Regions from separate parts of the Paenibacillus sp. J22R56 genome, predicted to be linked through region 1. Evidence: a T-box and tRNA genes for the amino acid it is inferred to sense, from the RefSeq annotation. Region 1 holds a T-box; the other holds one or more tRNA genes.
What was found. The T-box of region 1 lies ahead of metG (methionine--tRNA ligase). A T-box ahead of a tRNA ligase gene usually reads a tRNA of that ligase, here a tRNA-Met.

Region 1 (11,955 bases):
GTAATCTGTTCGGCTTTCGCTTCTAAATAGCTATTATCCTTATCAGCAGCTTCCTCACGGTGTGCCATTACCCGTTCCACATCTGAAGACAATACATAATAAGGGTGCTTAAGATCTTCTACCGCTACCTCCGTGATGATGCCGCATTGAATAAATTGCTTGATCGCTTCACGGCGCTCAGCTGCACTCAGCTTCAACCAGCCAAAACGAGAGTCTGATGGCTCGAATACACGGTAAGCACGGAAATATTTAAGCAGCATTAACCGCTCTGCTTCCTCCATATCTAGATCTTCAGCTGTCTGGAGCAGCTCATTCGGAACGCTGCGACTTACCAGATCAAATAGCCTCTGATTGCCTTCCCTTCCGACAATGCGAATGTGAGCCGCATCAGTCAATAGGTTTATCGCATGGGAGGTTGCTTTTGTTTTTGCTTTGGCATTTGAATTTTCCCAATAACCATGTACCCGCATTTCCGATTCAAAAGCTCTAGCTGGTAATGGTCCTTCATCCTGAAGCTTGTCCATTACCTGCTCTGGTACAGGCTGCAAAGCTTCCAACGCGGATAACGTATACTCACGAATTCGTGTCCGGGTAGGCTGAAATATAGGGTAATGCTCCATAGGGATCATGCATGCTGCATTAGCAAAGTACTCGAACACTTCATGATTACTGAGTAATTCATTCATTAGGCTGGGTTCATAGTTGGCTATTCGGGCAGACAACACCAAATGCTGATTGGCTCGAACAGCAGCAACTGGATCGATTTGCACGCATTCTAGTTGACGTATGACGTCCAGTACCTGCTCCCTACTGATCATTTCGTTGAGCCGTGGTTGCAACAGCAGTTGTTTTTCTAATAGAAAACGTCTGAGACCTTGTTTTGTAGTATGAATCAAAGATCGTTTCCTCCCCTGTTGTCAGTCTCAATCCTCCACGATTGCGACCGGACGTGCCCAGCCTGCACTCGCCTTCTCCACTTTAATCGGGAAGCAGGATACTTTGAACCCAAACGGTTTAGGGATCTGATCCAAATTGGCCAGCTTCTCAATCTGGCAATATTCCCGGTCCTTACCGACATAATGCGCTGCCCATAGGACGCCTTCCTTAGGCTGCTTTTTGTATGCTTCAGCTTGCAGATTGAGCGGGATATCCCAGCCCCAGCCGTCAGTACCAACTACCTTGATGCCTTGATCCAGCAGCCACACCGTTGCTTCTGCTGATACACCGGCATGTAGGAATGCGTAATGTTCGTTGTACAAGCGTTTGTCCGCATCACTACGAATGAGAACAATATCATAAGGTTTCAATGTGTAGTCTATTCGTTGTAACTCAGCTTTCAGGTCGTCCGTCGTAATCTCGTATCCCGGCGGCTTGGTGCTGAAATCAAGCACTACACCGTCAGAATAAAACCATTCGAGGGGCATTTCATCAATTGTTCTTGCTTGTTTCCCTTCCGATGTTGGCCAGTAGTGCCATGGTGCGTCGATATGAGTACCGGCATGTGTATTAAGGGTCACGGTTTCCGTCGCCCATGCTTTGCTTTCTGGAAAATCCTCCTGCTTAAGTCCGAGAATCGTCGCGGCTTGCAGTGCCCCTGCTTCATGGCTCGAATACTCGATCTTTGCCGGAAGTGGTTCTTGAATACGTGGACTAATAGGTACGCTTAAGTCGATCAGCTTCATCTTTTATTTCTCCCTTGTCTCCCGAATTTCAAACCCATTATACCATATTGCTCCAATTTCAAGATCATATGATGGACAACGGAACTGCAATCATTGGTTCTGTCTAAACACAAAAAAAGCCGCGATTTACGCGACCTTAATTCGTTGTTATATCTGATCAGCTTTTCTCGTCTGCATCCCATCGATGTCTGAACTTCGTGAGATTGGGGTGAGCGTCCGGCGGCGGTTCGGTTATGATTAGACGAAGCTTTCCGATCCACTCCTCGAAAGAACTAAACGAGGCGAATGCGTTTGCCGTTTCTGGCGATACATATAGGAACAGTGGCTGCGGATAGACATCCATCAAATGACGGATAGCTGCTTCAATAGGTGTGTACTTCTTCCGTTTACCCTCCCAATTTTCCACGGTAATCGCGCCATCGTCTCCACTTTCCCGACGCCAATCAAACAAGCGATCTTCTCGCATGTAGTAAGGCTCAATCGGACGTTTCCACATTCGTCTTGCCGTTTCCTCATGCAAGGGATATAGAACAAGCTTCGCGAACGACCGTGCTTTTGCCAATGCCGCTGCATGTGTCAGCTGTTGCTCCGTTACATCCTGGAACGTATCGTAATACACCAGCGTTCCTTTCCCTGAATGGGAGTCCTTTTCCTCAACGTAACCAAACGGCACTTTACGGACGCCTCGATCCATAATATCCCTCCAAGCCTTTATTGCCTTCTAGTATACCCGAAAGAAGCCGTTATCTCTACAACGCCTATCGTGCAGCAATTATAATCCTAGATTTTCAATTCGATTCTGAAAGCTGATTATATTGTTTATGGTTGTTATAATTTGTGAATTCTGAAGCTGATCCAGTGCGAGATGACCGTTAGCCAGCGCTTGATTAATCTCTTGTAACAATTCTTTGTTTTTATCAACCAATTGTTGATGTAGATCTTTCGCAATCGAAGGGGCGTCGATCAAATTAAATTGTTCGATTTCCTTTTTTAACGACATTAATTGATCTTCAAGCTTTTGCTTGGTTTCAGGATTCGTGGCAGCATCTTGAATCATTTGTGGTGCTTGTTCTGCAAAATTAGTAAGTGTATTTATATGTTCTGTAGCTTGATCTACATACTGTAAGGAGTTGTTTGCTTCTTGTAAGAAAGTACACGCACTTAACATCATTGTCGAAAGAACCAATAATAGTATCATCAATCGTTTCATACAATTATCTCTTCCCTCCTGTTCGTTTGAATACCCTTTACGTATTGCAAGAAAAAGGGTTTCATGAACACACAATGTACTAAAGCTTCATCCTTTCTGCTTCTGTTTCTCTAATAAACTTGTTTCTTCTTCAATTCGACTTATGTCTATACGATCGAAAAGGATCTTTATGTTGTGAACTTTACGGTTAGCTGGGACGGAAATCAACTTCCACTCCGGTTGGTCAAGGGTTAGAAACTTTCTAATTTCTTCACAGGAGAAAGGAATAAACGGGTTTAATAATTGAGACAAATTCGCGATAATCTGTACGCACGTATGCAAAGTATACCCACATGCTGTCTTGTTCTCTTTGATTTGTACCCATGGTTTTTGTTCATCAAAGAATTTATTTGCTCCGCGGACAAAAGTGAAAATGAGCTCAATCGCCTCTTTAAGATGACCTGCTTCTATTAAGGCCCCAGTCTTTAGATACCATTCCTCTATTGTTCTCTTCCATTCCTCATTAAGATTCCCCTCTGGTACGAATCCCTCAAATGATTTGTCAATGAAGGACAATGTGCGATTAACAAAGTTCCCGAATGCGCCAAGCAATTCCCCATTATGGCTATGGATGAACTCTCTCCATGAAAAGTCAGTATCCCGGTTCTCAGGACCATTTGCTATTAGAAAATATCGAATAGAATCTGGCTGATAGCGGCTTAGAATGTCCGGTACCCATACGGCCCAGTTATGACTTGTCGAAAACTTTTTCCCTTCTAATGTCATATACTCACAGGAAATAATTCGATCAGGCAAATGCAAATCCCCTGCTCCCAAGAGAAGTGCTGGCCATACTACAGTATGGAAAGGGATATTATCTTTACCATGTACGTAGTAAGCCGTTGTCTTATCCTTGCCCGAAAGCCAGTACGGTTCCCAGCTGCCTCCTGTTTCTGCAGCCCACTGCTTACTCGCGGATAAATATCCACTGACTGCCTCGATCCATACATAGATCTTTTTATCTTGAAACCCTTCAACGGGAACATCTACACCCCATGTCAAATCCCTGGTAACCGCACGATCTTGAAGTCCTTCGTTCAGGTATCTGCTTGTTAGACGTACCGCATTCTCTTTCCAGCCTGTAGCGTTGTCCACATATTCGGTTAATACATCTTGGAACCCAGAGAGTTCAAGATAATAATGCTCTGTAGGGCGCTCAATAGGTGGATTTCCACAGATCTTGCAAATCTTATCTGACAGGTCGGCTGGATCTAACAAGGTCGAACAATAGTCACACTGATCACCTCTCGCACGGTTTCCACAAACCGGACAAACACCTTCAACGTAACGATCTGGCAAAAATCGTTGATCTGTTTCACAAAAGGTTTGCAAGATTTCTTTCTTGTACAAATATCCATTGTTCAATAGCCTTAGAAACAGTTCTTTAACGACTTGATGGTGAAATGCCTGATCCGTACGCGTGTACAAGTCATAAGTAAACCCCAGCTTCTTGAAACACTCAGTAAACTCCTGATGAAATCGATCCGCAATATCTCTTGGTTTCACACCTTCTTTAATCGCCTGAACAGCGACTGGTGTCCCGTGACAATCACTCCCAGATACATACAAGACGTTTCTACCCTTTGAGCGAAAATAACGTGCCAGTACATCACCCGGCAGCAAGCTTGCCAAACGTCCCAAATGCAATGAACCATTAGCGTAAGGCCATGCTCCGCCAATAAAAATATTTTCCATTTTTACGCCTCCTTTTTTTGGACAAACAAAAAAGCCCTCATCCCCGAAGGGACGAGAGCTATGCTCACGTGTTACCACCCAATTTTATTAATGCTTTACGGCATTAACCTCTTCAGGTACGACGCTATCGCGTTTATACCCTAGCACAGTAACGGGTGCGGGTTCCGGCGCAGCCTACATCCACAAAGTGGGTTCGATGCGCAGCTCAGAGACCATGTTCCCACGATTATTCTTTACCCCTTTTCAGCAACCGGGGCTCTCTGTAAAAGACCTTATCATGGTACTCTTTCTCGTCATAGCTATTGTTCAGAATATTCGATTAAATGGAATTTTACTGGATATGATTTCCTAAGTCAAGGGTCAAATAACTCCTCTATTGCTGAGATACCCATTCATAATGAATATCAGGTAAATTTTCTTCATTTTCATGTCCTCTGGCAATCACTTTAAATCCATGCTTTTCATAAAATCGCTGCGCATTATGATTGACTTCAAAGGTATATAAGCGTAATTTGCCATTCGAGTTTTCTTTAGCTTTATTAAGTAACGTTTCGCCTATACCTATTCCTTGATAATCTACATGAATATATAGCTGGCTTATTTCACTCTTATTAAATGCAATAATTCCAATGACTTGATCATCCATCAACACTAATTCGACTTGAAAGTGCAAGGGCAATATATGATTTATAAAATAAATGTGATCTTCAACAGGACGGACTTCTTTCTGCCCAAGTGCTTTCTCCTTACTAGCGCGCCACATTGTCACGGTTTGCTCAGCATACTTGGGGTCATAGGGAGTAATTATATAGTTCACTGAAATCCCTCATTTCACATTTAAGTTCAATAAGAAATCTCTTGTAACTTGATACGCATCGGTCCATCCCATTTTCGCGTAGAACCGCAGCCCATCAAGTCCCTTGAAATAATAAGCACCGGTTAAGCGCTCCTTGAAGTTAGGAATTACGATATTGGCTTTCTCTTGATGGTCTTGATATGCCTTAATTATCTCATTCCAGGGCATATGCCGATCAAGAATGGCGAGGTCAACGAGGTAATCACCGTATATGCAATTGCCGTCTATGATACTAGTAATACGTTTGCCATCCGATAAAATGTTCCATTGGTGAAAATCCCCGTGTACAAAGTTCCTATGCAGTTCGTTATATGGAATGTATGCCGTTAAACGATTATAGATCTCTTGAAAAACGTCTTTTTCCAAACAAGATGTTTGAAAGAGTTCATGCCAGTTCTCCCAGAACGTTCCCGTCTGATCCTCCGCATTAAAAGCAACTACAAAGTCCTTCCAAGATGCATAGGCTCCGTTGCCGTCTGGCCCGATCCATCCGTACCCTTTTGTTGCCCCAACATTCACCTCTGCCATTCTCGTCATTATACTGATAAGTTCCGGTAACTGATGGATTTGTTCTTCAACCGTGCATTCGGCGAGATTACGCCCGTCCATCCGCTCCATGATTGCGTATGCTAATTGGTCGATTTTCCCCAGTGCCAAACATTTAGGAAAAGGTATGCCTTCGCTAGACAACAAATTCGAGACAAATCGTTCTGTCTCATACGCTCCTTCTAGGTCACTGAATTTCACGACATAGCCTTTGCCATCAAGGGTGAAGGAAAACACATTGCTCAAGTTCCCGCCTGCCAGTGGTGTAATCTCGGCTGCACCAGGTCCAAGATGTTTCTGTAACACGTTCTCAATTTCACTCATAGCCAAACTTGGTTTCATATAAGCCGTCATCGTTCCAGCTCCCGTTCTCCAAATGATTTGGTATCATCTCACTCATTATTATTAAAATTATAGCATTATTGATTTGAAGAAAACGGTTATAACTAAACTATCCCTTTGGGGTATAGGATGCGAAAATCAAACAGGCTGCCGTTATGAACGGCAGCCTGTTAATTAATCTATGTTTATTGTTTATTTACGAAAAGACTGAGCTCCACCCAGGCTTTGTTCGGCAATCTCGACTAAACGCCGAGTAATTGAACCGCCAATCTTCCCTGCATTATACGTTGTTAAATCTCCGTTATAACCATCTTGCGAGAACTGAATACCAAGTTCAGAAGCCACTTCGAATTTCAAACGATCTAATGCTGCGGATGCTTGTGGTACAAGTAACGAATTCTTAGCCATTGATAAACCCTCCTGGTGTGAAGTGATTTGTGTTGCTGAAATTAATTTCTCCATAATAAACTAAAATATGCAAAAATCTTTTAAGGATAAAGTTAACTGCACCGCGAGATAAAAGTCGGATCATATTTGCTCTTTAGAAACTTATTAATTGTAAATACAAACTCAACTTTTCTAGAATAAATAGGAATTTCACCATTTGTGCTGCTATAACTCGCGCAATCCCAATGAATCGCAAAAATCTTTACGATGTTTATAAATTCCGGTTCCAGGACATAGAGCGTATAGGTATCCTTGTTATTGATGACTTTTCGGTCTTTTTCGATTAAGGCAATTTGCTTTTCTCCCTCATAAATACAGAGGAAATGCCCGTCTTTTCCTTTTCCAACCTCATACCCTTGAAAATTCCGATCTCCAAGATTTAATCGGGTTTCGATATAACCAAAGATGAAGAACCCTTCTTTATGATTGTAGATTTCTCCATGCTCTAACTTATATAGATCTCGTTTCCCGCTGAACGTACTGGATGATTGTTTCATTAGACCTGGAATCTCTATGTTAAAGAAGCCGGAACGCTCAACTAAAAACGCCTCTAGTTCATCCTCATCCTTAAGCAATATGTATTTCTTTCTAGCGGTTTGCTCAAGTCTTAGTCTCAATGTTCCTGCCCCCTCTTGTATGTCTTGATAAACTCATTAGCCAGATTTCAAAGTGATTCAGAACATATGTTCTATTGTGATTATAATCCAAATATACGAGGAAGTTCAACAAAATAAGCTGCCGTTATATCAGCAGCTTATTTTTAATAGAGAATATAATTCTGCTAGAAATCCATTACCCTCTTGATACCGGCTCCCAAATAGCTTCCGTCCCGGATTCTAAAGATACAATGGCACCGGATTCAACAAGCTTTTCGACATCTCCGCAAGTCAACTTCCATGTGTCGTAATGCGGATAAATCGCTGACAAATCAACTTCGAAGGATCGAGTTTTCGAGCCAAGATTCGTCAGGCGGAAGGCGTTCTCTTCATATTCATAGCTTAACTGGAAACCAGACTGTTCAAGCACGACTTTTCCTGTGTCCATTAATCGCGGAGAGATCAGCAGGTCAGCCTCGAACGTCTGACGAATGCCCAGGAATTCATGGATAAGAACCCATGAGTACACACAAGGATATTCATAATAATGCGCAGCGCCATGCCAATTTTTATCGTCCATGTAATAGATATAGTTCATGTCGTAACGCTCACCCATGACGTAGCCTTCTGTTGCCGCTTGCTCCGCCACTCGCATCAATTGTCCAAGCAGTACATTCCCATTCTTTTTCCATGACCAGAACGCTGCATCCCAACACCAATAGCGGCCGGCCGCGCACAAATCATATGGCCCGCCGTCTCCAATCTCTGAATCCGTATACTGATCGATATGAGCGGCTAAGAATGTAGGGAAACGCTGGAATTGATCGATATGTTCATCCACCAACGCCAAGATGCTCTCCTCTTGTTCCTTCGAAGTGTGGCCGAATAGAACGGGAAGGATGTTAGCAAGCAAATGGATATGATCGTGCGAATCTCCATTCCGATCGACCCAGTCTACGAATCGATTATTTATTTCATCCCAATAGCCCATCGGCAGAGGTTTCGCTACGCTATTCCCAAGTAGAATGGCAATATTCTTGTAATGTGCCTCTTTCTCATCTCGCCACAAACGACGCTCTAATTCGGCCAGCAAGTTGAATGAATGAGCAGCCAGTACCGTTGCAAACGTCTCCCGGCCGTCCTTAATCACTTGATCCTCGTAGTAGACATCGGACCAGAGCCTGCCATGTCTGTCAATCTGATCTTCAATGCACGAAGCAGCACCTTCCAGGTCTTTGATATGTTGACGCAGCCAATCCATATTTTTCGTAGCGGCGCAATAGAGCCATGCAGCTTCGAGCACTTCTACGTTACCCGTAATTAGAAACATGATCGCGTTCTCCGAACCGTCGAGACTACTGCGGCGCACGTGATATTCTCTAGCTCCACTCGGTTGAACAGCACAAGGATTACGCCAAAGTCCTTCAGGATCTTCTCTCATCATTCGAAGCTGGAGTTCAATCATTCGGCGAATGACATCGTAATCCAGTTCGTTTCCCCAAGCCAAACGCCCTTTTATTTGAAATTCATGATCGACGTCTGGATAAGTACCGCCGTACATCGACTTTAAGGTGCTGAGAACGTAACCTTCCGAATCCGGATACTCCGATGCGCGCGTCCTTTCGACGACTGAAGGCAGCATCGTTCCCCAGTAAAGCGCAGCAAGAGTATGAGCCAACTTCTCTCCGTGTTCGAATTCCAAACTGAACCGCTTTCCGAAGCTATCTGCATGAGGTCGGCTTTCATAAGCAATTAGTTCACATGATTCAGCAGCTACACGAACAGTTATAGTCTCATGAGTATGAGTCAAAATGATATCCCCATCGGTTCTGATCAGCCATGAGCTATCCGTGGAATCTGGATCGACTGGAAGCACCCAAGCATATTCCCTGCCAGTGATCGTCCGATGCTCCGCGTCCATAGGAAGGACGTACCATTCCATATTACGATCCAATACAAAAGACGGCCCTTGGTCCATCTCGAGCTCGATCGGCTGTTCGTATTGGATTGTTAGTCTCCAAGATCTTTCATCCAATTGCTTGCTTGATGCTTTGATTTTCTTAATGAGAGCGCTTTCCAAATTCGAGACTGTCACTGCGTGACACCTTCCTTTTACCGAGTAGTAGAATTTCTGACACTTTACTATTTAGGAAGAATGCATATAACCCTATATACATTCGCATTAAGTCAGGTGAATTCCTTCTCGATTTGGTCAGCATCTATCGTGTCTACATTCAGCCATTCTTCAGCTCAACCGAGCTGAAGATAATGGCTGTTCTTTTCAGAACGAGATAGAACTGAGAATCCTATGGACTGATAAAATAAATGAGCAATAGGATTGTCCGTCTTCAATACAAGCATTTGATAGTGATTTCTTGCATCAGCAATAACGAAATCCATTAACATTCGACCTATTCCAAATCGTCGTACATTTGGCGAAACATACAGCCTACGAACTCGCCCTATTTCTTGCCTATCAGAGTATGGATCTTGATTCAAACCGCATACTCCTACGATTTTATTACTATTTATAGCGATAAAGAGTGCTTCCCCCTCCTTATCAAATCTGTTTGTTCCATCCTCATATTCGGTTATTAGCCGAGTGAGGTTACGATGTCCCTCACTCCTGCTTTCTTCAACCAGCTGCATTAACGTATTGGGGTCTATTTGATTTACTTTAGTAATTATAAAATCATTCATAAAACTTCAACTCCCCTGTTCGTCTGCCTCGGCAGCATTCAATTTCTCGATAATTCTACGCTTCCGGTACATCATTCTACCTGTTTCAGTGACATCTTGGAGGGTTGAACGATTCAGATAGGCACCGAACAGAATGCCTGCAATCGGGATCAGTTGAGCTATCTTTTTCCATCCAAAGTTATCCCGGTAAGTAAGCATGACCTCGCGCCAGCCTTGGAGCTGGGACATAACCTGTGCACTTTGCTCATTGGAGTGGAACGCAGCAAGATCCTCCAGAATGGCCTTCTTGCCAACGATGTCAGAGGAGGAAAACTGCAGACATTTCACAATAAAGATACGCTCAGATTTTTCTGTCGGGTCATACCCGTAGCTAATCGCTATCTCCTGTAGTGCTTTAATTGAAATGCCTAGTAGGAGTGGAATGTCGATGGCAAGAGTGAAAATGCCTCCAATTCCCGTTGTAGCTCCTTGCACAGTCGCCGTGTTGCTGCTTGATTTCGTAATGCTGTTGGCCATCTCATCCATTCGGCTGAGCGGCAGCTGTCCGATCCGATTTAAATCCATCTCAGAATCACGATCTTCATTCGGGAAAAATATGCGATACATCTGTTCCTTACTAATCAGATAACGTCCGCCACTTTGCACGTAGCTTCCGAGCTCATCCAGCGCCAATCCTATTTTATCCTGAATAAACTTGGGGGTGAGCCGGTCAAGAATGGCAAAAGGCAGCCTGCCGAGCTTTTCCCAGAAAAAGAGATCCTTCTGGTCCTTTTCCCATTGTTCAATAAGTCTTAATTCCAATCTTAAAGTGTTTATGTCTTCTGTTCTTGTCATGATAGTTAGACTCCTCGCTGGAATATTTCCTTTAGCCTTACATACTGTAAAAGGTATCAATACGTTTCATAAAATGCTCCATTTTGTCCCTATTGCTGGAAATAAGAAAACCGCCAATAGGTGGCGGTATGGTCGTGGTGTTATTTAGTTATTTCCAATTATCTCATTTGGTACAAGTGAAACAGCCCGTATGATAGCTTCAGGGTGGAGCTGCTTCATGATCTGCTTCGCTTCCGCAATATCCTCTGCTCTAACATTTCTATAAAACACTACTCCATTGGTGTCCTGATACTCCACTGAAAAATCAATTTGTTCATTCTCCACATTTGCCACCTGTAAATTCCTCCTCATAAATAATCTACCCGGTACTTCTTCTCAAGATAAGCGTACTCATTGTCTGTATGTTCGTAAGTCCTAGGTTGAATGATTATGAATTCATCTGAATTAGACTCTTCTGCAGCAAGGTTTCTCAGCTCTTTCACACGTTCAATCACCTGTAGGTCAAGTTCTAAAGTTTCCTCCAGCTCCTCCTCTGAGACGAAGTGAAGAGAGATATCCTTGCTGAACTGCCTCCATTGGTTTTCTCTATCTTGAAAGCATAAAGTAACAACGATACGAGCCTCATCAATGTCAACAGCAGTTTTTGTGTATAGCTCCAAGAGGATATCTGTTTCGTGCGACAAATTTACAAGAAAACAGTATTTTCCATTGTCCAGATAGCCATTCAGATTTGCTGCTCGATACAGTCCACTCGGGAGCTCTATGGTAACTTCTGCTTTTTCTATAGTCACTAATTCCTCGGATAAGAACTGGATCCACAAATGGTTCATCCCGTCTTCTTGTTCCATTATTGATTTAGCCATCCGCAGATTAAGCATCAATTCTTATCCTCCCTCAAAAGCTGGGAAACAGAATCAATGACTTTTTGTTTTAATTCAGCGGAAATTCTGGGACTTACTGTGATTGCGACATCTTCCGTTATAGTAAGAGTTTCGTTCTCCAAGATCC
Region 2 (11,955 bases), on a different contig from region 1:
TTGACGTTGTTATTCTGGATTACAGCATGCTGCGCCGTCTGATTCAAGATAATCTGCTGCAGCAGCTTGATCCGCTCATCCAGAAGAGCAAATTCGATCTGACTGATTATGTACCAACTGTGCTGGATGGCATCAAGTCAGCTGACGACAGCAATAACATTTACGCATTGACGCCTACTTTCAGTTCTTCCGCGCTCTACTATAACAAAAAATTATTCGCAGATGCAGGCGTTGAGCCGCCTGTGGATGGTATGACTTGGGAAGATGTCATTAACAAAGCGAAGCTAGTATCCTCCGGTGAAGGCACAGACCGCAAATTTGGTTTGTCCATTAACCGCTGGGCTGGCGACGGCTTCAGCGATATCCAAACGTACAGCGCTCCATTGCAGCTCAAAATGTGGGATGACAAAGGCGAGAAGATGCTTGTGAATAACGAGCAGTGGGAATCGGTATGGAACACGGTAGCAGATCTGTATAAACAAAAGATCTCTCCAAGCCAGGAAGATATGAGCGCTTGGCAGCAAAAGGTTACAACCGATAATCCAGGCTCCTACAATCCAATTGGCGGCGATATGTTCATGAATGGCAAAGTAGCTATGACCATCGGGGAATATGGCTATGTGAATGAACTGAGCAACACGATGAACAATGCTTCCAAAATAAAAAACTTCAACCCATTTGAATGGGATGTTGTAACGATGCCTACACAAACATCTAAACCGGGCATTGGCGGAAATATTTACTTCAGCCAGCTGATGGGGATTAATGCAAAAGCTCAAAATGCTGATGATGCATGGGATTTCATTCAATTCACGAACAGCGCAGAATGGGCGGAAATGAAATCGCGCAGCACGTATGAGCTGGTTGCACGCAAAGAGTATTTGAAACCGAAAAACGGCATGAGCTACAATATCGATGCTTTCACAACATTGAAGCCGATTCCTCCACAATCGACGGATACAGAAAAGCTGATGCGTGAGAAGCCAGGTATCTGGGAAGCGCAATCCCCTGGTTATGAACTGTTCCAGAAGGTGGCCAAAGGGGATATGTCTGCGAAGGAAGCGCTGCAGGAATGGGAAACGAAGGGTAATGCTGTACTGGAGAAAATCAAGAACAACCCGACTGGCAATATAGACGGTGGCGGCAAACCAATGCCATTGGATGATGTAGCGGTAGACGTTAAACCGGTCGGCTGATTCTAAATGACGGTTGATAAAATGCAAAAGAAGCCCAGCAGAAATCCTGCTGGGCTTCTTTCTCGTTATGGTGCATATCTATCCTTGCAGTGCGAACGTCTTATCAACATGCCACACACCACTTACCGTCTTGCGCAGCAGATGCAGCGAATCAATTATTGAGGTCAGATTAACCTCTGACATCCTCAGATTGCCGTAGAGGTCATGGAGCTCGTCTGGCGGCATATTTTGCCCGATCGTCACGTGTGGGGTGTAGACGAAGTTTGGAGCCGGTACGTCGAGTGGACCTTGGCATACAGCTTGATGGAGTTTAATCATCGGCGCCGGATCCTCAAGTGCCAGATACAGCACATGACTGGCCGGATAAAAGGAAGAGACGCGGTTATATCGGATTTGGAACGGCTTCGTCTGGGATGCGACAGCTTCCAGATGCTCTGTTATCGCCGGCAGCTGAGACTCAGAAAGTTCTTCTTTGTCCCGGATAGTCATATGCGGCGGTATGATCGAATAATGGGGATCATGTCGAATACGCCAGCTGTTGGCGAAATCCTGCACGGCTTGTGATGGAAATACAGCAATACCATAAAGCATACTCATCAACTCCTTCATTTAAATATAAGAAATTATAGGTTTTCTCTATCCTGTGCTTATATTTCACTCGCGAAACGTATGCACCCTCCTAAGAATGGTGCAGCCGTTTACGCTAGTTGCGATAATTTGATTATACCCAATTTGGCTGATTTCTCCGAATTTGGGCAATAAAATTGGGCAATATAAGTGTCGAGGAGGGATTCGTTATGAAATGGATATATTGGGTACGGTTATACGAAACCAAATTTCAAGCAGGATGTCTTGTAAGACGGATGGAGAATGACTGGTGGGTGTACGGCTATGAATGCCCTCAGGAAATCGAAGTATTCAAGTCTAAAAAAGGCCGTTTTGGTGTACGTTTTCTTGTTTAAGGATATGTTGGAGAGGGAACAACAATAAGCCTAAAAATGAATCGTACATATATTTTCCTCGAAAGAGAAATAAATGCTTGACGTAGTATATAGGTGTATAGTATATTAATTGATGTCGCCATTTCAATTTGATGACTTAAACAAATGGATATCGCGGGGTGGAGCAGCTCGGTAGCTCGTCGGGCTCATAACCCGAAGGCCGCAGGTTCAAATCCTGCCCCCGCAACCAACCACTCGTCTGAAACGTGATCGTGGCGTTTTACGAGGGCCCTTAGCTCAGTTGGTTAGAGCGGTCGGCTCATAACCGATTGGTCGTGGGTTCGAGTCCCTCAGGGCCCACCATTTGAAGCATCAAAACAAAATGCCGGGGTGGCGGAACTGGCAGACGCACAGGACTTAAAATCCTGCGGTGGGTGACCACCGTACGGGTTCGATTCCCGTCCTCGGCACCATTTTCTTGAACTACATAGCTTCATAAGATAAACCCCTTTTGCTTGGCCTTGTGCCAGGTGAAAGGGGTTTTTACATTGCGCATTCCGCTTATAAAGTAGGAGTGGATGCTTGTCCTCGTATCCTTTACAATAGGAAGACAATGTTGAATGAAAAGGTGGTTCCTAGATGGCGGGTAGTAAACATTATGTCGTATGGGTAGGAAAGCAGCCGGGTGTTTACAAGAGCTGGCCGGAGTGTCAGTCGCAGGTGAACGGTTATCCAGAGGCGAAATATAAATCTTTCGAATCCAAGGATAAGGCGGAAGCGGCTTATAAAGAGGGCTGGAAAAGCCACTGGGGGCAAGGCAAAGGAGCGTCTACGTCGTCTGCTGCGGCTGTCAAAAGCAAGGGAGCATCATTTGCCGCTAAGTCGGCATCCGCTTCAGCAGAAGAGCAGGAGATCGATTACAACAGTATTTCGGTTGATGTGGGGACTAGAGGCAATCCCGGTCCGGTGGAATACAAAGGCGTAGATACACAAACCGGCGATATCCTGTTCTATGTAGGACCAATTCCGAACGGTACGAATAATCTTGGTGAATTTATCGCAGTAGTTCATGCGTTGGATTATTTGAAGAAACAAGGCAGCAGCCAGACGATCTACAGTGACTCGAGAACGGCGCTTAGCTGGCTGCGCAATAAAAAGATCGCATCAACTCTAGTTAGAGATGCTTCTACGAAGCAGATCTGGGACCTTGCGGACTGGGCAGTTGATTGGCTGCGCAATAATACGTACTCCAATAAAGTTGTGAAATGGAACACGGAAGAATGGGGAGAAATTCGCGCAGACTTCGGGAGAAAGTAAAGGGAGAAGACAGATGGAATTTCAACTGAACAATGATTGGGCAGAGCTTCTTCAGCCTGAGATGGATGAGCCGTATTTTAAACTAATGGCGGAGCAGCTTGATGGGTTGTATCAAACGAAGACGGTATATCCGAAATTCGAGCATATATTTAATGCCTTGCAGTATACGCCGTATGAACAAACGCGTGTCGTTCTGATTGGACAGGATCCTTATCATGGACCAGGGCAAGCACATGGGCTTAGTTTCTCGGTACAGCAGGGAATCGCCATTCCGCCTTCGCTGCGAAATATTTATAAAGAGCTGAGAGAAGATATTGGCTGCCCGATCCCGCAGCATGGCTCTCTGCAGACATGGGCGAAGCAAGGTGTATTGCTGCTGAATACGGTTTTGACCGTCGAAGAGGGGCAGCCAAACTCCCATCAGAAGATCGGCTGGGAACGGTTCACGAACCGGGTGATTCAGTTGCTGAACGAGCGGGATAAGCCGGTAGTGTTTCTCTTATGGGGCAAGCATGCCCAAGATAAAGCAGCATTTATTGATGCAGACAAGCATCCGATTATCGCTTCTGCGCATCCTAGTCCACTTGCGGCAAGGAGAGGTTTTTTTGGCAGCCGTCCATTCTCGAAAGTAAATGAACATCTTCGCAGCATTGGCAGCAAGGAGATTGACTGGGCTTTGCCTGAACAGGCGGAGGAATAAGGAATACAAAAAAGCCTCCTAGGTCCACCATAAAGGTGACCAGGAGGCTTTTAGCTTGTTTAGCTAGCCACAGCAGAGCTGCTTACAGCGATGTCAGATGAAGATACGCCATCTTCAGCAGAAGCCAGTACAGGCTTGTAAGCCGCATCTACATAAGTAGTAGCGCTGACTTCAGTAATGACCTGTGGATACATTTTGTCCGGATCTGGCTGAACCGTTTCAACTTGAATGACCGCTTGGCCGTCAACGAAGTTGATCGATGTTACTTTAAGGCCATAACCCGGATGTGGTGCTTGGCCGGAAATCGTTACTTGGTTAATGTCTTTATTAACAGAAGTAACGGTTAATTTAAGGTCTTGGATTTCCTGATAGGCAGGAATCGTAGGCGTGTCTTTTACGAATTGGATACCATCATAGAGCCATGCTGCTGCATCACTACGAGTGATCGCTTTTTTCGGATAGAAATTGTTGTTCTTATCGAGGGAAGCGATTTTTGAAATGAGCAGCTTTTGAATGCTGTCCATGTAATCCTTATTAACATCTTTCTCATCATTAAGAGTCATGAACATCTCAATGAAGGCATAGTCTCCTTGCTTCATAATCGCTTTGAACAAATGATGGGCGAATTGCTCGCGTGTCATTACGTCATCAGCTTTTACATTCTTAGGTACATCAATGCCGTTATATTGAGCAATGATGAACGCTTTGGAATACCATGCATTGTCTTTCAAGTTTGTGTAATAATCGGATACTTTAGGCTCTTTGATGAAACGAATGTTGTCGATGTTCAAATTGAAGCCATTGACGAGCAGCGTAATGCCTGCCGCGTATGTCAGCTTGCCGTTCGAATTGAACTTATCGCCTTTTTCGCCTTTAATAACACCTTGTTTTTGCAGAGCTTCAATCTTTGATTGGTTTGGATCTTTACCGGTATCACTGAAGGCAAATACGGATTGTCCCAAAGTAAAGACAAGCAGCATCGATACTGCCAATAATAGTACTGTTTTTATTTTCATGAACGAATCTCCTTTTGTGTAGTATTTGCTATAGCACCTATAATAACGAAGCCAATAATCGTATTGTTGCACCAAAAGAAGAAGATTCATGCGATATAGCAAAAAAATCCGCATCTCAAGGATACGGATTTTTCGTAATGAGCTGTTGGATTACCGGCAAACAGGGAGAAGGATGGTATCCGAATTCACTGCGCAGCCTTACGATCTCAATTGGCTCGAAGTAAACCCGGACAGCAGAAGGGGGAATTCTATATTCAAAATGCCGGACTTCCTTCCAAGCGTCAAATAGCTGCTGATTCGTCAGGTTAACACCACTTGCTACGTTGTATATAAATTGTTTGCCGCTTAACGCAATATGAATGAGAGAGTCAACGACGTCTTGAATAAGCACATAATCCTTCTCGGAGTCTAGCGTTGACTGCAGGGTGACAGAGCCTTGTGCCATAATATCGTTCATAACGGAATAGATAAAGTTACTTGAGCGGAAATCATCTCCCACAACATTGGATAGGCGTGCTACACGTACATTGGCACGATTCGAGCATAAACAGACTGATTCACCTAGCAGCTTGGATAAGGCGTATATATCCTCGCGGTGATTGGAATTCACAGTCAGATTAGCTTCCTCGCTCGTTGATGCCGCATGCTGATACAATCGTGTCGTAGATAAATAGAGAAGGGACTCAAAGTCCGCGTGTTGAAGCAGCCGGCTAATATAACTGGTATGCGCTTCGACGACATCGTAAGGGCGGGAGCGGAAGTCAGCTGTAATCCCCGCACAATAGAAGAGATGACCTAAAGGCTGCGAGTAAACAGCCGAGTCTCCTTTTTCCGGACAATAGACCTCAAAACCCATCGAAAGCAGCTTGGCAGTCAAGTATGATCCAACAAATCCGTTTGCGCCTATAACAGTTGCTTTCCCTGTCATTTGCGGTTTCCTTTAAGCTGAAGCGGGTTACCTGCATAGATGCCGTAGGCTTCTAATGTACCGCGGACAAGTGAGCCAGCTCCAATAACCGCTCCTCGCTTAATATAAGTTCCATCTAAAATCACACAATTAGCTCCAATCCATACATCGTCCTCAATAATGATGCCGCCTTTGCTTGGCAGGAAGCCTTGCTCCCGAATGAGCCTGTCACGTTCCTGATACGCATGATTAACGGGGGCAAATGTGCAGTTTGCGGCAACACGTACATCATTGCCTATAGTAATGCCGTTTCCGGAGTAAAGGACAGATCCTGAATTGATATGGACATGCTCACCAAGCCGGATATCGCCGCTGCCACCTGCAAACTTCACTTTGACAAAAGCATCAATCATGGAATGGTCCCCAATGACAAGCTTGCTGCCGCGGACCGAGGTTTCGAGATCACAAAGCGGTGATAGTTGAGCTTTCTCAGAGATGTAGCGCATTTTCATCGCTCCAAGGCGCTAGGTGAGCATCCCGTTCACTTATGACGGGGTCCTTGTATTTCCACTGAATGTTAAAGGCAGGATCATCATAGCGGGCGCCGTTTTGTACTGTTGGATCATATATACCGGACATGTGGTAATAGAGAGTAGAATTCGGCTGTAACGTCTGAAAGCCATGCGCATAACCGGGAGGAATATAGAGCATAGAATGTTTGTCTCCGCTAAGCTGAAAGGCCTCCCATTGCTTATAGGTTTTCGAGCCTTTGCGGATATCGACGACCACATCGTACACGCTGCCTTGAATGCATTGAATCATCTTCGATTCGGTGAACGGGAGGTTCTGGAAATGCATGCCTCTTATTGTTCCCTTATGAACATTGTTCGAGATACTCCATTGCTGGAAGTTGTCCTCGAGACCACGTTCCTTGAACAAATTCCTACAGAATGCTCGGGCAAAAAAACCTCGATTATCCGTTAATTGCTCCGGTTCAATCAAATAAACACCTTCAAGCGAGGTTTCATGAAACAGCATAAAGTTCCCCCTCAATAGATTTCGAGCTTCGGAATACAAACGACCAGCTTGGCGCCCCATTCACGCGTATACAGCAGCTCCTGTTCGATCTCGTCTTTCAGATTCCATGGCAAAAGGATAATATAATCCGGCTTTGTCTCCTGTATCTTGGCAGGGGAGAAGATCGGGATACGGCTGCCAGGCAAAAATAACCCTTGCTTATAGGGGTTCTTATCCACGGTGTAGGTAATGTAGTCTGTTCCAACGCCTAAATAGTTGAGCAAGGTATTCCCTTTTGCTGGAGCGCCGTATGCGGCCACCTGCTTGTTTTCACGAGAAGCTTGGAATAGGAAGTTATAGACTGCTTCCTTGACTGCTTTAACTTGCTGCGGGAAGCGGGAATAAGTGCTCATATCTTGAAGACCATAAGCAGTCTCTTGGTGGAGAATCCGCTCTACATGAGGAGAGACAGCTAGAGCTGCATGCTCAGCATGCTTGGCAAAGATCCGAAGGGAGCCGCCATGTGTGGGCCATTCTTCTACGTCATAGACCGTTAAGCCATATCGACTAAATAGATGTGTAACACTCAGCAGTGACAGGTAGGAGAAATGTTCATGATAGATCGTATCGAATTGATTTTCTTTCATTAATCGGAGCAAATGCGGGAATTCCAAGGTGATCGTTCCGGCAGGAGATAAAAGTTCCTTTAATCCCGCAACAAAGTCCTGCAGCTCAGGAACATGAGCGAGCACGTTGTTGCCAATAATGAGATCGGCAGTACCCTTTTCCCCAACAAGCTGCTTGGCAAAAGCCAAAGAGAAAAATTCCGATACGGTTGGAACACCATTTGCTTCCGCTTGCTTCGCAACATTCTTCGCAGGCTCAATACCTAGAATCGGAATGGAGTGGGGGTTGAAATACTGCAATAAATAACCGTCGTTACTGGCAATTTCTACGACAAAGGAAGAGTGGTCAAGTGACAATCGCGGGATTATGGTATCGACATACTGCTTCGCATGGGCAAGCCAGCTGGAAGAATACGAGCTGAAGTAAGCATACTCTTCGAAAATATCCTGAGGTGATTCAAACTGTTCGAGCTGCACGAGCAAACATTGCTCACATACAAAAACACGCAGCGGATAATAGGCAGTGCCTAGATTCAATTGTTCAGGCCGTAGATAGCTATTGGATAAAGGAGAGGTGCGTAGATCAACAAACAGATGATGCAGCGAATGATGACAGGAGCGGCAGTTAGGCAAGAGGTTTCACCTCCAATTGCTCATATCTTCTAATTTGCTCGAATGTGTAGGCATGCATATCCTTTCCTTGATAGAAAGCGTGGTACCAATCTCTTGTCCATGTCAATGTATCGTCGAAGGTCAGCTTCGATTCCCAGCCAAGCAGCCGTTGAGCCTTCGTTGAATTAAGCAGCAGTGTATTCGTTTCATGGGGCTGTACACAGTCGTCATATTCAAAGGCAGGAAGGTTACCCCAATGCTGTGTTAGAAGAGCGGCTAATCGGCCGACTGATATCCCTTGATCAAGCGTTTGACCGAAATTCCATGCCCCGCTGTAAGAAGCATCCAGCCATAATTTTTCTGCGAGCTGAATGTAACCGTATATTGGCTCCAATACATGCTGCCAAGGGCGGATGGCGTGGGGGTTCCGCAGAATAGGAAGCCGACCTGCATTCATACTTCGAATAATGTCTGGAACGATTCGGTCTGTTGACCAATCGCCTCCTCCGATGACATTGCCTGCACGGGCGGTTGCAGCCCGTTTGCCAAGCGGCGTCAGGAAGGCATCCCTGTAACTATTCGTAATGATCTCCGAGCAAGCTTTGCTCGCACTGTAAGCATCATAGCCTCCTAGACGATCTTCTTCTACGTATCCTACGGCAGACTCCTTATTCTCGTATACCTTATCGGTTGTAATGTTGATAATGACCTTTGCAGCTGGCACTCTTCGAATACAATCCAGCAGGACAGCTGTGCCAAAAGTATTGGTATGGAATGTACTCAACGGATCACGATAGCTGTCACGTACTAATGCTTGTGCAGCTAGATGAAACACAATGTCTGGCTCTTGCTCCGTCAAAGCTTCTTGAAGGGCAATAGTGTTCGTAATATCGCCCTCAATTGACGTTATAGGAAGTGCTAAGCATTCGGACATATTGGGCGTAGTAGAAGCGGGGAGGGAGTAGCCCACCACATGAGCCCCTTGATGCATCAGCACCGCGCAAAGCCAGCTTCCTTTAAAGCCGGTATGACCCGTAACCAGTACCTTTTTCCCCGTCCAAAAAGAAACCATCATTTCCACACCTTCCAAGGAGCATTACCTTTATTCCAAAGCTCATTAAGCGAGTTCTTATCACGAAGGGTATCCATCGAGTGCCAGAAGCCGTGATGCTGATAGACGGATAACTCTCCAAATGAAGCTAGAGATTCCAAAGGGCCATGCTCCCAAACTGTATCATCGCTGCGGATCAAATCAATTGTTTTTGGCTCCAGGACAAAGAATCCGCCGTTAATCCAATTGTTATCGTTATGTGGTTTTTCTCGGAAGGAAACCGCTTTGTGGTCATTAATTTCCAAGATGCCATATCGCATGCCAGGATTAACAGCGGTAACGGTAGCTAGACTGCCATTCCTGCGATGCAGCTCAATAAGCTCACCAATATGGATATCTCCGACACCATCTCCATAGGTGAAACAGAAGGTGTCATCCCCGATATAGGGGGCCAGCCGTTTCAATCTGCCTCCGGTCATGACCTGATCACCGGTGTCAACTACGGTTATTTTCCAAGGCTCAGCTTTGGAGTTCATATAGGTAACCTGATTGTCGGACAGATCAAAGTGAACATCAGATTGGTGCAGATAATAGTTAAAAAAGTACTCTTTAATAACGTAAGATTTGTAACCGGCAGCGATGATGAAGTCATGGATGCCGTAATGCGAATAAATTTTCATGATATGCCAGATGATTGGTTTGCCTCCGATCTCGACCATCGGTTTCGGCTTGGAAATCGTTTCCTCCAATAAGCGGCTTCCTAGTCCGCCTGCTAAGATTACGGCTTTCACTTGCTTACCTCCCTATGGTGCGAATCGAACTGCTTTAACTAAGTAATGAAATGTCCTGATGGTGACAAGTAAGCATGGATCAATTCCTCTTGGTTGTAAGATTGAATGAAGTCCGGATAACCATGCTCGAATAAAATATAATCGAACCGTTCGTCTCGTAGCTGCTGATGAATATCAGCCATCGTCTTATAATACAAGGTCCGGTTGGAGATGGTTCGCAGGTCGGTCATATATTTCTCTTGATTCGTTAAGCTTGTTAATTGTACGTTGCTCGCACCGTTTTGCTTGAAGTAGGTCTTAAAAGCAAGGGGAGTGGCTCCAACGCAGCAGTTAATTGCAAGAAGGGAAACAGTTGGCTTAGGAGTCCAGCGGCTCTTGAGGGATTCTACAAGCTTCATGTTAGGCAGTCCCTCCGCCCAGGAATCGATGCCGTATTTACTATGGAAAATTTGCCTGCTGATCTGAAGAGAGTTATTTTGCCGTTGATCAATGCCCGTTGTCACTGAGCCGTGATGAAAAATAAACGTATCACCTGCATAGATGAGCTTATAGCCAGCCCGGCGGTATCGGTAGCTTATATCATCGTCTCCAAACTCACCGAAGTAGAAGCGGGAATCATAGCCCCCAATTTCACGCAGTCTTTCTGTTAGCGAAAAAAGAATAACCGGCATAAGCCGGATTCGTTCTTCCCATTTCGTAGAGTTTGAGACATTATAGGCCCTCGCTTGCTGCTGCATTTCCTCAAGAGTGTTGAAAGGTAGATTGATCTGTTGATAGTTGCTGACATAATTGGCCCCTGGCGAGACGAAGCCAATTTTGGGATCTGATTCGATGCAAGTCATCAGATTGTCAAGCCAATTGGCCGTCAAGATCATGTCATTACTAATTAGGGCAATATATTTGCCCCGCGCCGCATTCATGCCGACGTTAAATCCATTAACAGGTCCAACATTTTGAGGAATATGGATCGGTCTTGCATGTGGAATGGAATCAAAATAACTCCTGGTGTCATCGGAAGAGCCGTTGTTGACGAGGATCAGCTCATTACCGTCTAACGGTGTATGTAAGAGTAGGCTGTCGATACAACGTTTTGTAATTTCAACATGGTTATAAGCAAGGACAACGAAGCTGACAATAGGGTGCTCAGACAGGGGAATCACCTCTTTATATAGAGAATACCGATAGCTAAATTCTATTTTTTGGAATCAAAAAAAAGACCTTTGCAGGTCTTTAAAGGGAGGTTACTCCAGCTCATCTTCATACCAAGGATTCAGATGAATAAGCACTTCCTCCACATCGTTATGATTTGTAAGAATCGTTTGTTTAATTTTCCGGGATATATCATGACCTTCTTGAATCGTAAATTGCGCTGGGATCCCGACACGAACGTCAATGATCACATATTGGCCAAATTCTCTAGCGCGAATCCGGTCAATACGCTTCACCTCAGGGATCGAGAAGACAAGCCGTTCGTAATCATTCAGCTTTTCTGGGGAGACGGCTTTTTCCATCAATACATCAACCGCTTCTCTGCCCATGTCATAAGCCAGCTTCATAACAAAAAAGGCAACTACAATGCCGGCGGCAGCATCACCATAGCTCAGGAAGGGGATATCGTTGCGATCGCCGATGATCGCTGCACCAATGCCCACAACCGCTGCAATAGACGCATAGACGTCAGCGAGATGGTCATAAGCCGTTGCTTCAAGGCTTTTGCTGTTTGTTTCCTTGCCAACTTTTATGCAGTAGAGGTATAACCACAGTTTCCAGAAGAGCGAGAT

Region 2: it encodes a tRNA-Met, which carries the amino acid that the T-box ahead of metG (methionine--tRNA ligase) is inferred to sense. The anticodon was not compared.

The regions. Positions count from the first base shown of each region.
Region 1 is NZ_JBWDNV010000006.1:113,517-125,471, forward strand. Features, by position in the region: gene AC0YNT_RS15495 (winged helix-turn-helix domain-containing protein) at 1-896, opposite strand, end outside; gene AC0YNT_RS15500 (cyclase family protein) at 924-1,682, opposite strand; gene AC0YNT_RS15505 (hypothetical protein) at 1,840-2,376, opposite strand; gene AC0YNT_RS15510 (DUF6376 family protein) at 2,455-2,892, opposite strand; gene metG (methionine--tRNA ligase) at 2,980-4,626, opposite strand; T-box leader at 4,671-4,932, opposite strand; gene AC0YNT_RS15520 (GNAT family N-acetyltransferase) at 5,000-5,389, opposite strand; gene AC0YNT_RS15525 (aminoglycoside phosphotransferase family protein) at 5,453-6,382, opposite strand; gene AC0YNT_RS15530 (alpha/beta-type small acid-soluble spore protein) at 6,563-6,778, opposite strand; gene AC0YNT_RS15535 (hypothetical protein) at 6,871-7,434, opposite strand; gene AC0YNT_RS15540 (glucosidase family protein) at 7,610-9,508, opposite strand; gene AC0YNT_RS15545 (GNAT family N-acetyltransferase) at 9,664-10,113, opposite strand; gene AC0YNT_RS15550 (EcsC family protein) at 10,120-10,947, opposite strand; gene AC0YNT_RS15555 (hypothetical protein) at 11,092-11,280, opposite strand; gene AC0YNT_RS15560 (hypothetical protein) at 11,295-11,828, opposite strand; gene AC0YNT_RS15565 (MerR family transcriptional regulator) at 11,825-11,955, opposite strand, start outside.
Region 2 is NZ_JBWDNV010000007.1:290,204-302,158, reverse strand. Features, by position in the region: gene AC0YNT_RS18530 (ABC transporter substrate-binding protein) at 1-1,196, shown strand, start outside; gene AC0YNT_RS18525 (2'-5' RNA ligase family protein) at 1,275-1,787, opposite strand; gene AC0YNT_RS18520 (hypothetical protein) at 1,994-2,158, shown strand; tRNA gene AC0YNT_RS18515 (tRNA-Met) at 2,311-2,387, shown strand; tRNA gene AC0YNT_RS18510 (tRNA-Ile) at 2,424-2,500, shown strand; tRNA gene AC0YNT_RS18505 (tRNA-Leu) at 2,522-2,610, shown strand; gene rnhA (ribonuclease H) at 2,777-3,454, shown strand; gene AC0YNT_RS18495 (uracil-DNA glycosylase) at 3,468-4,154, shown strand; gene AC0YNT_RS18490 (S-layer homology domain-containing protein) at 4,214-5,170, opposite strand; gene AC0YNT_RS18485 (NAD-dependent epimerase/dehydratase family protein) at 5,286-6,098, opposite strand; gene AC0YNT_RS18480 (acyltransferase) at 6,095-6,583, opposite strand; gene rfbC (dTDP-4-dehydrorhamnose 3,5-epimerase) at 6,567-7,115, opposite strand; gene AC0YNT_RS18470 (methyltransferase domain-containing protein) at 7,127-8,353, opposite strand; gene rfbG (CDP-glucose 4,6-dehydratase) at 8,346-9,407, opposite strand; gene rfbF (glucose-1-phosphate cytidylyltransferase) at 9,404-10,174, opposite strand; gene AC0YNT_RS18455 (glycosyltransferase) at 10,213-11,334, opposite strand; gene AC0YNT_RS18450 (cation diffusion facilitator family transporter) at 11,416-11,955, opposite strand, start outside.